3 regions of the Tatumella sp. UCD-D_suzukii genome follow, and region 3 is predicted to be linked to each of the others. Evidence: riboswitches for the same ligand, from Rfam matches in the RefSeq annotation. Region 3 holds a riboswitch; each other region holds the start of a gene.
What was found. Region 3 has a riboswitch for thiamine pyrophosphate ahead of thiD (bifunctional hydroxymethylpyrimidine kinase/phosphomethylpyrimidine kinase). Riboswitches for the same ligand answer to the same signal wherever they lie in the genome.

Region 1 (4,361 bases), on a different contig from region 3:
GTGGACGTTTGCCGATCCGTTTAGCCAGTAATCCGGCCAGCAGCATGATCGGTATTTCCAGCCCCGCGGCCGTTCCCATAAAGACACCGGCCATTTTCTCCGGCATCCCGAGGGTTTGACTGATATAGAGCGGCATGTCGATGATATACATCAGATTACAGGTCCACATCAGGACAGAGGCGATAAACAGGCGACGGACATGGCTGTTTTTCCAGCCGGTCACCGCACTACGGGCAATATCCGTCGGGGGGAAAACTTTCGGTACGGAAGGCAGAGTAAAACGTATAAACCCGAGCGCCAGTAAGAATAAACAGGCCGCCACCAGATAGAGCGCAATAAAGCCATAATTCAGGGCCAGCGCAAAAGAAATGGGCGGGCCAATGACCCACGCCAGTGACATCTGGGCACGCATCAGCGAACTGAACATCACCACTTCACGGGAAGTGTGATCCGCATATTCCCGGGCGAGGGCAAAAATCTGAGGCATCACGACAGTGGAAAAGGCCGACAGTATCAGTCCGAGTGTGATCAGCACCCAGTAACTGCGGGTAAAGGCGAAGACAATCGCGTTGCCGAGCGCCATCAGGCAGCAAAGCATCAGTAAATTTCGTCTGTCTCCCTGTTTATCTGACCGTCGGGCCAGCAGGAAGCTGACAATAATTCCCGTCACTGCATTAACAGTAAAAAATGCGCCGACCATAAACGGTTTTGCATGCAGTTCGTGACTAAGAAACAAGCTCAGCGTGGGAGCCTGCAATGCCCCGGCAATACTGACAAAAAAGGTGACCAGCATAAAAAAGATAAATACGGTATTGCCTTTCGCAGGCATCCTTTCAGGGGTTTCCATAAAAACATCCGTATGAGGTGAGACAACAGTGGCGTTAAGGCTCCTGCTCGCGTGAATGCAGGCCCGGTGGATAATCTACACCGGAACGGCCACATTTACCGCAGAATATCTGCGGAGAACCGGAGGTCATAACAAAAATCCGCAGTCCGCGGTCAGCCGGTAAATGCACATATGACTGCCCGCCCTCCCGGAACCCGTATTTTCATCGTAACAGCGCCGCCCGCACATCACTCCGGGCTTCCCCGCCCGGGCAGAATTGCATAGAATAAGCCGTTCTCAACGGGGTGCATGTGAATGCTGAGAGATACCCGTCGAACCTGATCCGGTTAATACCGGCGTAGGGATTTGAGAGTCAGCCCCCTCAGATCCTTTGCGCCTTGCTAAATCACGCCTCAAGGAGCGCAAAGTGTTAAAAAAAATTCTGCCCGTTTTACTGGTTGTCTGCACCCCGGCACTGGCCGCCAAACCTGTGTTAACTGTCTATACCTATGACTCTTTTTCGTCAGACTGGGGCCCCGGCCCGGCGGTAAAAAAAGCCTTTGAAGCTCATTGTGGCTGCGAGCTGAAGTATGTCGCTCTGGGCGATGGTGTGGCTCTGCTCAACCGCCTGCGCATGGAAGGCCGCCACAGCAAAGCCGATGTGGTCGTCGGACTGGATAATAACCTGCTGGATTCTGCAGAAAAAACCGGACTGTTCGCCCCGTCAGACGTCAGCACCGGCCAGCTTACCGTACCGGGCGGCTGGACCAGCAAAACGTTTGTACCTTATGACTATGGCTACTTCGCGTTTGTCTACAATAAGAAAACGCTGAAGAACCCACCCACCAGCCTGAAACAACTGGTTGAGAGCCCTGAAAAATGGCGCGTCATTTATGAAGATCCCCGTACCAGTACACCGGGACTGGGCCTGCTGTTATGGATGCAGAAAGTCTATGGTGATCACGCCCCGGCCGCCTGGAAGAAACTGGCGGCGAAAACAGTGACCGTGACCCGTGGCTGGAGTGAGGCCTACAGCCTGTTCCTGAAAGGTGAAAGTGATCTGGTACTTAGCTACACCACGTCACCGGCGTACCATATCATTGAAGAGCATAATAATAATTATGCCGCCGCGGATTTCAGTGAAGGCCATTATATGGAAGTCGAAGTTGCCGCGCGCCTGAAAAACAGCCCGCAGCCCGCACTGGCAAAAGCGTTTATGCAATTTGTCACGAGTCCGGACTTCCAGAAAACATTGCCGGAAGGCAACTGGATGTACCCGGTCATAAAAATGCCACTGCCTGCCGGCTATCAGCAACTGGTCACTCCGAAAACAGCCCTGCAATATTCCCCTGAACAGGTCGCTGAACACCGTGAAGCCTGGGTGGATGCCTGGCAAAATGCAGTGAGTCAGTAATGCCTCGCTGGCTTATTCCCGGGCTGCTTGCAGCCCTGTTAAGTTGCAGTGTCGCACTGCTGGCACTGCTCAGCCTGTTCTGCAACGCGCCGCAGGTGCACTGGCTGAGTCTGCTTTCCGATCCCTACCTGTGGCACGTCGTCCGCTTCTCGTTTGAACAGGCGACGCTTTCCACTGCCCTCTCTGTACTGCTGGCCATACCCGTGGCCAGAGCACTCTATCGTCGTCGCTTCCCGGGACGACGATGGTTACTTCGCCTGTGTGCCATGACGCTGGTATTGCCGGTACTGGTGGCAGTGTTTGGCATTATCAGTGTCTATGGCCGTGAGGGCTGGCTGGCACAGGCTTGCGCCTGGCTGGGCCTGCCCTATACCTTCTCGCTTTACGGGCTGCATGGCATCTTACTGGCCCATGTCTTTTTTAATCTTCCTCTGGCGGCCCGTCTTCTGTTACAGACCTTTGAACAAATACCCGCCGAACAGCGCCAGCTGGCCGCCCAGCTTAATATGCAGGGACTGAATCTGTTCCGCTGGCTGGAGTGGCCCTGGCTTAAACGCCAGTTGCTGCCGGTGGCTGCACTGATTTTTATGCTCTGCTTTTCAAGCTTCGCCATCGTCCTTGCGCTGGGGGGCGGCCCCCGTGCCACCACGCTTGAACTGGCGATCTATCAGGCCCTGAGCTATGACTTTGACCCGGCCAAAGCCGCCATGCTGGCACTGGTTCAGTTAGGTTTTTGTCTGACACTGGTCGTCCTCAGTCTGCGGCTGAATACCGTCCTGACCGGTAACACCTCACTGATGTCACCCTGGCGCGCCCCGGAGCAACGCTGGCTGGCACGGTTGTCTGACAGTGTGTGGATCCTGCTGGCCCTCCTATTGCTGATCCCCCCGGTGCTGGCGGTGATCATTAACGGAATTAACGGCAATATTCTGCCCTCACTGCAGCAGCCAGCCCTCTGGCAGGCTACGCTGACCTCCGTAAGCATTGCCTTGCGGGCGGGTTTACTCGCCACCGGCCTGACCGTTATGTTGCTATGGAGCAGCCGTGAGCTGCGTTTACGCGAACACCTGTTTCCCGCCAGAGTGCTGGAAACCAGTGGTATGCTGATCCTGGCCATGCCCGGCATTGTGCTGGCCAGCGGCTTCTTTATGTTTTTTAATGCCACGACAGGGATCCCTGACTCGCCCGCACTGATCATTATTGTCACCAATGCCCTGATGGCGATGCCTTACGCTATGAAGATCCTGGATAACCCGATGCGGGATATCGCCCGCGACTATAGCCGGTTATGCCTGTCTCTGGATGTTACCGGCTGGCGGCGACTGCGGTTAATCGAGTATCCGGCGTTAAAACGTCCCCTGGCCCAGGCACTGGCCTTTGCCAGTGTCCTGTCGGTGGGTGATTTCGGCGTTATTTCTCTGTTCGGCAATGATGATTTCCGGACCCTGCCGTTTTATCTGTATCAGCAGATCGGCGCCTACCGGCAGCAGCAGGGTGCCATCACCGCCTTTTTACTGTTACTGGTCTGTTTTATCCTTTTCACACTGATCGAAAAAATAGCAGGAACCCATGCTGACACTGAATGACCTGAGCTACCGTTATCAGTCCCGGACACTAAGCTTTACTTTGCAGGCCGCGAAAGGGGAACGGCTTGCCATCCTCGGCCCAAGCGGCGCCGGTAAAAGTACGCTGCTCAGCCTGATCGCGGGTTTTTTGCCGGTCACCGGGGGAGAGTTATGGATTGACGGGAAAGACTGCACCGGCCTGCCGCCGGCAGAACGTCCGGTCTCGATGCTTTTTCAGGAAAATAATCTGTTCGCGCATCTGAACGTGCAGCAGAACCTGGGGTTAGGTCTGCACCCGGGTCTGCGGCTGAATTCACGTCAGAAACAACAGGTCAGTGATATTCTCCGGCAAACGGGACTGGAAGGCTTAGCTGACCGCTTACCCGGACAGTTATCCGGCGGACAGCGTCAGCGGGTAGCTCTGGCCCGTTGTTTGTTACGCCAGCGCCCCCTATTGCTGCTGGACGAACCCTTTTCGGCCTTAGACCCGCACCTGCGAGAGGAAATGATCACCCTGACGGATCAGCTCTGCCGTGAGCATCACATCACCCTGTTA
Region 2 (4,361 bases), on a different contig from region 3:
GCCACTGTCCACCGCCTTTGGTAAACAGAGTCACAGGAACCCGACGACCTTCATTTTCATGCAATAATCCGTCGACAATTTTATGCATGTAATACAGCGAGAAGTCACGGTAATCGCGGCCGGTTAACACGCCGCCCCAGGTGTCGAAGACCATGACCGATTGTGCACCGGCGCGGATCTGAGCATTCAGGTACAGAATGACGCTTTCAGCCAGCTTATCCAGCATTGCATGCAAGGTGGACGGGTCGCTGTACATCATTTTCTTGATTTTAGTGAAGGCCTTACTACTCCCTCCTTCCACCATATAGGTCGCCAGTGTCCATGGACTGCCGGAAAAACCAATCAGCGGAACTTCACCTTTCAGGTTTTTACGGATGGTCCGCACCGCATTCATCACATACTGCAATTCCTGCTCCGGGTCCGGGACAGGCAGTTTTTTCACATCGGCAGCGCAAGTGATCGGTGAAGAAAAACGAGGCCCTTCCCCCGTTTCGAAATACAAACCTAATCCCATCGCATCGGGAATAGTCAGAATATCGGAAAAAAGAATGGCAGCATCCAGCGGATAACGACGGAGTGGCTGTAGTGTTACTTCACAAGCCAGTTCCGCATTTTTACACAGTGACATGAAGTCACCGGCTTCTGCACGTGTCGCTTTATATTCAGGTAAATAGCGCCCTGCCTGACGCATCATCCATACCGGCGTCACATCCGTCGGCTGACGCAGTAACGCGCGCAGATAACGGTCGTTTTTTAATTCACTCATAATCAGGCTCTCTCGAAGTCAGGCGCATAGTATATACACAAACCCCTCGTTGTTTTAACCAGCCCCTGAGTCTGCGCAGGTCAGTTATTCATTTTCACTACGGCAAAGCGCGATAGTGTCTTCAATCAGGCGTCGGGCAATGGTTCCCGGAGGGGGGAGCACAGGCAACGCATCATAGCGGTACCATCCGGCATCCTGCAGTTCTTTAGGGTCAATGCGGAGTTCGCCGCTATCGTAATCTGCCAGGAAGGCCATCATCAGTGACTGAGGAAAAGGCCAGGGCTGGGAAGCCACATAACGCAGGTTTTTGATTCTGATATTACTTTCTTCCATGACCTCACGGGCTACCGTTTGCTCCAGCGTTTCACCCACTTCAGCAAACCCTGCCAGGGCGGTATATATGCCGTTGCGGCTGCGGACATGGTTTGCTAACAGGATTTTATCCTGCCGGCGAATGGCGACAATGATGCAGGGCGCAATTTGCGGGTAATAGCGCTCATGACAACTGCCGCACAGACAGGCAAATTCGCTGCGACTGAGGTGCATTTCCGCTCCGCAGTATCCACAATACCGGTGTGACCTATAAAATTCTGACAACTGAACCGCCCGTCCGGCCATACGGAATAAACCGCTCTCTTCACCCAGCAATTGTCTTAATGACATCATATCCTGAGCGCGGGTTTCACGTACCAGCCACACCGGTTCCCCCTGCCACTCTCCGGTCTGTAATGCGCGGCTGCCTGTCAGTGCAAACTCTTCTGCGCTACCGTGCGGGAGTGTCCCTTGTGGCAGCCACAGTTTGTTTTGCTGACTAATGACCCACCATCCCCGGTCATTCCGGGTGATTTCACGTTCCATCACATCATTACCTTAATTTTTATTGATGATCCACGGCGATCTCAGAACATGAACTCATAGTAGCACCCCCAAACAGAATGTCGTTGATCCCCCGCAGCGATATATTTTTAAATTGTGCGGGATCAGGGCATTCTGCCCTTACGTTGAGCAGGGGCTTGTACTTCGCGATGAAGCCCTCTATGCTGACAGACGTGAATTTTCACAGCCTCCGCCATGAAGTACTGACTGCGGAGGCCTGGTATCTTGTCGGAGTGCCCCCCGGGGCTGAGACCGTTAATTCGGGATCCGCGGAACCTGATCAGGTTAGTACCTGCGAAGGGAACAAGAGTACAGTCCAGTCTGAAACTGCCCGCAGGGCAGGATCAATCTGTCACTCCTTCCGGACTCCGGACAAGCGTATTTCTTTTTTTACAGGAAATAGAGCTATGTCTGAACCATTATCACGGCGTGAAAAACGCGAACAAGCCAAAAACTTTATCAATTCACTGAACAGTGAGTTTTTTCCGGGCTCGGAACGCCGGTGGATCACCGGGTCCCGGCCGGATATCCGGGTGCCTGTACGTGCCATCCTGCTCAGCCCGACACGGGTCGGGGGAACGCCGGACAACCCGGTCATGGAAGAAAATGAGCCCATCCCGGTCTATGACACTTCCGGCCCTTTCGGCGATAACACAACGGTTCCGGATATCCATCACGGTATCCGTAAGCTCCGTCAGGTCTGGATTGATGAACGACAAGACTCAGAGCCACTCCCTTCCACCAGCTCCTCTTATACCCGGCAACGACTGGCTGATGAAAGCCTGGACTCATTACGTTTTCAGCATCTTCCCGAACCCCGTAAGGCAAAAAAAGGCCGTTGTGTAACGCAACTGCATTATGCGCGTCAGGGGATTATCACACCGGAAATGGAATTTATCGCATTGCGGGAAAATATGGGAAGAGAACAGGTCACCCGTCCGGAACTCCTTCAGCAACATCCCGGTAAGCATTTTTTTGCCCCTCTTCCGGCATCTATTACCCCTGAATTTGTCCGCCAGGAAGTAGCCGCCGGGCGAGCGATCATTCCGGCCAATATTAATCATCCGGAATCTGAACCGATGATTATCGGTCGGAATTTCCTGGTAAAAATTAATGCCAATATTGGTAATTCTGCCGTGACATCCTCTATCGAGGAAGAAGTCGAAAAACTGGTCTGGGCGACCCGCTGGGGCGCAGATACCCTGATGGACCTCTCTACCGGGCGAAATATTCACGAAACACGTGAATGGATCCTGCGTAACAGCCCTATCCCTGTTGGCACGGTCCCCATTTATCAGGCGCTCGAAAAAGTGAATGGTGTCGCCGAAGATTTGAACTGGGCCGTGTTCCGCGACACATTACTGGAACAGGCCGAACAGGGCGTTGATTATTTCACTATCCATGCCGGCGTATTGCTGCGCTATGTCCCGATGACCGCCAAACGGCTGACAGGGATTGTTTCCCGCGGTGGCTCCATTATGGCGAAGTGGTGTCTTTCACATCATCAGGAGAACTTCCTGTACCGGCATTTTCGTGAGATCTGTGAGATTTGTGCCAGCTATGATATTGCGCTGTCACTGGGCGATGGGCTGCGTCCCGGGTCTATTCAGGATGCAAATGATGAAGCACAATTTGCGGAACTGCATACGCTGGGAGAACTGACAAAAATTGCCCACGAGTACGATGTTCAGGTGATGATTGAAGGCCCGGGACACGTGCCGATGCATATGATCCAACGCAATATGACCGAACAGCTGGAACATTGTCACGAAGCCCCGTTTTATACCCTGGGACCGCTGACCACCGATATCGCCCCGGGCTATGATCACTTCACCTCCGGGATCGGTGCCGCCATGATAGGGTGGTTCGGCTGTGCCATGCTGTGTTACGTCACCCCGAAAGAGCATCTCGGGCTGCCGGACAAAGAAGATGTCAAACAAGGGCTGATTGCCTACAAAATTGCAGCCCACGCCGCTGACCTGGCAAAAGGGCATCCCGGCGCGCAAATACGTGATAACGCAATGTCTAAAGCCCGGTTTGAGTTTCGCTGGGAAGACCAGTTCCACCTGGCGCTGGATCCCGAAACTGCCCGCAGTTATCACGATCAGACGCTGCCGCAGGAATCCGGAAAAGTCGCCCATTTCTGTTCGATGTGCGGACCCAAATTCTGTTCCATGAAAATAAGCCAGGAAGTCCGTGACTTTGCCAGTAAAAATCCGACCCCGGAAGTCGTGATCGATGAGGGAATGCTGGAGATGTCCCGGCGCTTCCGGGAAAAAGGCAGCGAGATTTATACACCGGTACCCGCTGCCCGGACAGGAGCCAAGGCATGACTCAGATATTTCCTCCCGTCCCCCGGTATTGTGGTTTGTATGCCATCGTCGACAGTACAGAGTGGATAGAAAATCTGCTGAATGCCGGGGTGATGACCCTGCAACTTAGAATGAAACAAGGCAGTGCTGCAGAGAAAGAAAAGGCCATCATCGACAGTATCCGTCTTGCCCGCGGGTTCGGGGCCAGGTTATTTATTAATGATGAATGGCAACTGGCCATAAAACACGGGGCCTATGGTGTTCATCTCGGTCAGGAAGATTTGCAGACCGCCAGTTTATCTGCCATCCATCAGGCAGGGCTTCGTCTGGGCGTCTCCACCCATAATACGGTCGAAATTGACAGGGTATTACCGCTTCACCCTTCCTATATCGCGCTGGGTCATATT
Region 3 (4,361 bases):
TACGATCTCTTTGGAAATCAGCTGCATTATCGGAAATTCAGGGATATTGCCGCCCATCCCTACCTGGACGAGGGTCCCTTTCGCCCGCGTCACCTCCAGGCAACGGTTCAGAGAGGAAGGATGACCGGAGGCCTCAAAGGAAATATCGAAATACCCTTTCTCCGCCAGATAAGGTGAAAAATCACCACTGGCCGCATTCATCGTCATGGTGGCCCCCATGGCGTTAGCCATTACCAGTGAGCGTTCACTGATATCAGTGCAGACCACCTCTGCAGCCCCTCTGGCCCTGGCCGCGGCGGCAATCAGGCACCCTATCGGCCCGACGCCGGAAATAAACACTTTTTTGCCCTGTAAATCTCCGGCCTGATGAGTGGCATGAATGCATACCGCCAGCGGCTCAGCAAACACCATTACCTTTTCATCGGCCCCGGCATCAAAAGGGACACACTGACGGGTTTCCACCACTTTATACTGGCTGAAACCGCCATCCACATGCGGGTAATACATAGCACTGCCAAAAAAACGCATCCCGGTACACTGGTTATCCTCACCGGAACGGCAATATTTACACTCCCCGCAGGAGGCCGCAGGGTTAATCGCAACTCTTTGCCCTTCCTGCAGTGACGGGGCATCGCTTTTTACCACATAACCCACCACCTCATGGCCGAGAACCATCGGCATTCTGACCTCGAAATTACCGACCTTACCGTGCTGGTAATAGTGAAGATCGGAACCACAGATCCCGCCACGGGTAATACGTACCAGGGTACCCTGCCCCTGATAGCTGACACTTTTGCTAACGACTTCAACCTGGTGTTTGCCATTGATCATGCAAGAGTCTGTAAGGGTGTTCATCATCGTCCTCTTAAAACGCACAGATGCAGGCGCTTATCAGAACGGTATTTGGATGTTATATCTGTGATGTATATCGATTAAGAGAATGTTTCAGTGATATTGTTACCCGTAACGTGAGCCGCGTAACACTTTCCCGGTGGGTGCGGGAGAAAGGTAATAATAAGTGCCCCGAATGACTGCAGAGCGGCGGGATCAATGCAGAGAAGATAATGTTAATATCAGGGGCTGACAGCCTGATTCAGGCGGCCCCTTTGCGGCGGAACTTGTCACGAGGGACTGCGTTAAGCCATAACTCAACCGATATTATTCTAAGAGTTAAAGGTTATCTGAGAATTGTATTCACGCGGTAATCGTCTGGCTTCCAGGTAAACCGATTTCCAGTAAGGATTATTCAGCGATGAACGCATCACACCACGACTGACCGAGGCATGCAGGAAATGACGGTCAGTATCATAAAAACCGACATGCAGTTCATTGTTAATCCGGAAGAATACCAAATCGCCCGGCAGTAAATGAGCCTGATCCACCGGTTTCCCCATACGGATCAATTGCCTGGTCGTCACCCGATCCATCGGGATGTTGAAACGATCTTTCAGCGTTCGCCAGACAAACCCCGAACAATCGACACCGGTGAGTTGCGTGCCGCCCCACTGATATTTGGTCCCTTCCCAGGAATGCATCTGGTCGTGCAGCGCGGCAAGAACATTTATCAGATCCGATTGCTGATTTTCCTGAGCGAGAGTTTCCCCTTTATCTTCGTTATTACGGGAATGGGAAGAACATCCCGCAAGGGTCATCAGTAACAGGCAAGTCAGAATTTTACGGGTGGCAGGGGGAGTCATCTTGTAATTTTCTCAATTCAGCCGGCGGTCTGAAATATATACCTCAAAAAATTACCGGATATAAACAGATAACCGCCGAAAGGACGGCTTTCCGGGGATATTTACACAGATTTACATTAATCAATCGTAAAAAGCAGAGAGCAGGGTGAGCAGTGCAGAGACAGAATTCCGTGAGGTCACTGCATGACCCCTAAGCAGCGAATACGTGCAGGGTGAGTCTGGTGCGGATGCTTAGGGCTTTAAGCGTCAGCGGTCGCCGGGGAGATAAACTGATGCCGGGGCAGTGACACGGGAATGACTTGAGTGTGAATAAATCCAGCCTGTTCAGGCATAGATTCAGAAATAAAAGAGTTTCCATGCCCGGGCTGACCTCGCTTCATTGTAAAATTGTTGCCGTTGAGCCTGCGCGGTTAACCCCTGAACCTGCATAACATTGACATTCTCCGCCCTCCCCTCCTTAATAACAGGATGTCGGGGGAGTCTCACCAGAGAGACTGAGAGGCTATCAGCAAGGTATAGCGACCCTTAGAACCTGACCCGGTTGATACTGGCGTAGGAAGACGAACGAATGATCTGTCCGCAGAGGTTGCGGTAATTCCTTCTTTTTTCGCCTTTGCTGCGGACGCGAATGGCCCGGTTTATCTCTGTCAGGCTCCCCTGTAACACCGATGTCTGCCCTTTCGGGTGCAGCATTTTTCTTTGTGCGCGGATAAGCGCTACGGGAGCCGGGGAGGCAGAATGACACATCCACAGGCATTAACCATCGCGGGTTCTGACAGTGGCGGGGGCGCGGGAATTCAGGCGGATATTAAGACAATGCAGGAATTCGGGGTATTTGGTACCACCGCCATTACGGCAGTCACGGCACAAAATACACTGGGTGTACAGGCGGTTCAGGTCATGCCGCTGTCTCTGATTGCTGCTCAGATCGATGCCGTCGCCACGGATTTTACCCTGACGGCGGTGAAAACAGGCATGCTGGCAGACAGCGATATTATTGCCTGTGTCGCAGAAAAGATTAAACAACACAAACTCCCGGGCTTAGTCATTGACCCGGTGATGATTGCTAAAGGCGGAACACCGCTGCTACAGGAAAGCGCCCTCGACAGTCTGCGCCGTTTATTGCTGCCACAGGCCTGTGTGATCACACCTAATATTCCCGAAGCCGAAGCTCTGGTGGGTTACACCCTGCAGAGCCGTGAACGGATTGTGAGGGCTGCACGCGAGCTATGCAGGATGGGTGCTTTCAGTGTTGTCCTGAAGGGAGGGCACAGTGGGGAAGACGACGCCGCAGACTTTTTCTGCAGTCCGCAGGATGAGAGCTGGCTCACCTCTCCCCGTATTCAGACACCGCATACGCATGGAACCGGCTGCAGTTTCTCTGCCGCCCTGTGTGCATTACTCGCCAGAGGCCTGCCACTGCCGGAGTGTGTTGCACGGGCAAAACGTTTTATTTACCAGGCCATCCTGACCGCGCCGCAATACGGACAGGGCCATGGCCCGATAAACCATTTTACCGAGCGTCATATCGCGGGGTGAATTTGTCAGGCCAGTGGCTTATCTTAAACCTCATTTATTCAACAAGCTGATTAACTGTAAAACCACCGGCCGGCTTTCGCCGAATCAATAAACATGCTCAATGTTGATGATATTTTTTCCGCGGGATTTCTTATAAAAACCTTCAGGTTTCCGGGGGAAATAATGATCCCTCTGGAAATTTCAAGATTTCCCCCCGGCTGGGCTGACAGAGCGCCGATTAAGTCAGCGATATCTTCCCGTTGAAAGGTATCCTGCAGCACCTCTTCATCAGAGATATCCACGGTCTTCCATAATGTGGTGACCGCGGGCCGATCCTTCAGAATGAGCGCCCTGTATTCATCATCAGTCTTTTACGCTACTCACCAGAACTTATCCTTCGGACGTGCAATAGTATTGAATCTTTTCACGGTATAAACGCTGTTCTCCTAAAAATCCGCCGGTAATATCCCCCACCCTATTAAAAATCAAGTAAATAACTTCATTATTTACTCTAACAATTAAACGCAACCTAACTAATAAAACACAAAATCAATTTACTATTGGTGCCAATAATAAAATACAAATTACTGACAGACTACCATCATTACTTTTATCATCATGATTTATCCAAATAAAAAACAAATTAAATAAAATGAAGGAATACTTATAATTTCCGAAAAAATCACATCATTCAACATTCCGGATGCTCTACAATATAATTATTAAAGGGATATTCTGTGAAGACGGTTCACAACATGTCATTAAGACAATCAGGGGAAAACAGGGATGTCTCCGGGAGCCTCGCACCCTTCTTCCAGATACCATGATTTATGCTGTGTGAGTTCTTACTGTACCCAATGAAGTATTAACTTGTACCTCCCTCAACAGGACAGGCGCCACAACTGGCAGAGGAGAAGGTAGATTAAAATTCGTAACAACCGGGCAGAATTCTTAATTTTTATTCTGTGAAATTTTGCTATTTACAGCTCGCGCTTACAGCGTATTATCTTAAATTGCATGAATACTTTTTGGATCACAGACACAAGGAAGCGAGACCATGTCAGAGCTGAAGTATCCCTGTACTATTTTCAAAACCCGCAGACAAATGGATGACTATAGCGCCAGTGATATGCGCTATGGTGATTT

Region 1: another riboswitch for thiamine pyrophosphate. It lies ahead of thiB (thiamine ABC transporter substrate binding subunit); the one in region 3 lies ahead of thiD (bifunctional hydroxymethylpyrimidine kinase/phosphomethylpyrimidine kinase).
Region 2: another riboswitch for thiamine pyrophosphate. It lies ahead of thiC (phosphomethylpyrimidine synthase ThiC); the one in region 3 lies ahead of thiD (bifunctional hydroxymethylpyrimidine kinase/phosphomethylpyrimidine kinase).

The regions. Positions count from the first base shown of each region.
Region 1 is NZ_JFJX01000001.1:317,679-322,039, reverse strand. It holds gene CG67_RS01510 (MFS transporter) at 1-847, opposite strand, end outside; TPP riboswitch at 1,118-1,209, shown strand; gene thiB (thiamine ABC transporter substrate binding subunit) at 1,254-2,240, shown strand; gene thiP (thiamine/thiamine pyrophosphate ABC transporter permease ThiP) at 2,216-3,826, shown strand; gene thiQ (thiamine ABC transporter ATP-binding protein ThiQ) at 3,810-4,361, shown strand, end outside.
Region 2 is NZ_JFJX01000035.1:6,798-11,158, forward strand. It holds gene hemE (uroporphyrinogen decarboxylase) at 1-766, opposite strand, end outside; gene nudC (NAD(+) diphosphatase) at 851-1,624, opposite strand; TPP riboswitch at 1,862-1,962, shown strand; gene thiC (phosphomethylpyrimidine synthase ThiC) at 2,050-3,975, shown strand; gene thiE (thiamine phosphate synthase) at 3,972-4,361, shown strand, end outside.
Region 3 is NZ_JFJX01000067.1:310,594-314,954, reverse strand. It holds gene idnD (L-idonate 5-dehydrogenase) at 1-855, opposite strand, end outside; gene CG67_RS16510 (NlpC/P60 family protein) at 1,164-1,697, opposite strand; TPP riboswitch at 2,161-2,273, shown strand; gene thiD (bifunctional hydroxymethylpyrimidine kinase/phosphomethylpyrimidine kinase) at 2,436-3,236, shown strand; gene CG67_RS18860 (DUF1493 family protein) at 3,287-3,496, opposite strand; partial or broken gene CG67_RS16495 (DUF3289 family protein) at 4,273-4,361, shown strand, end outside.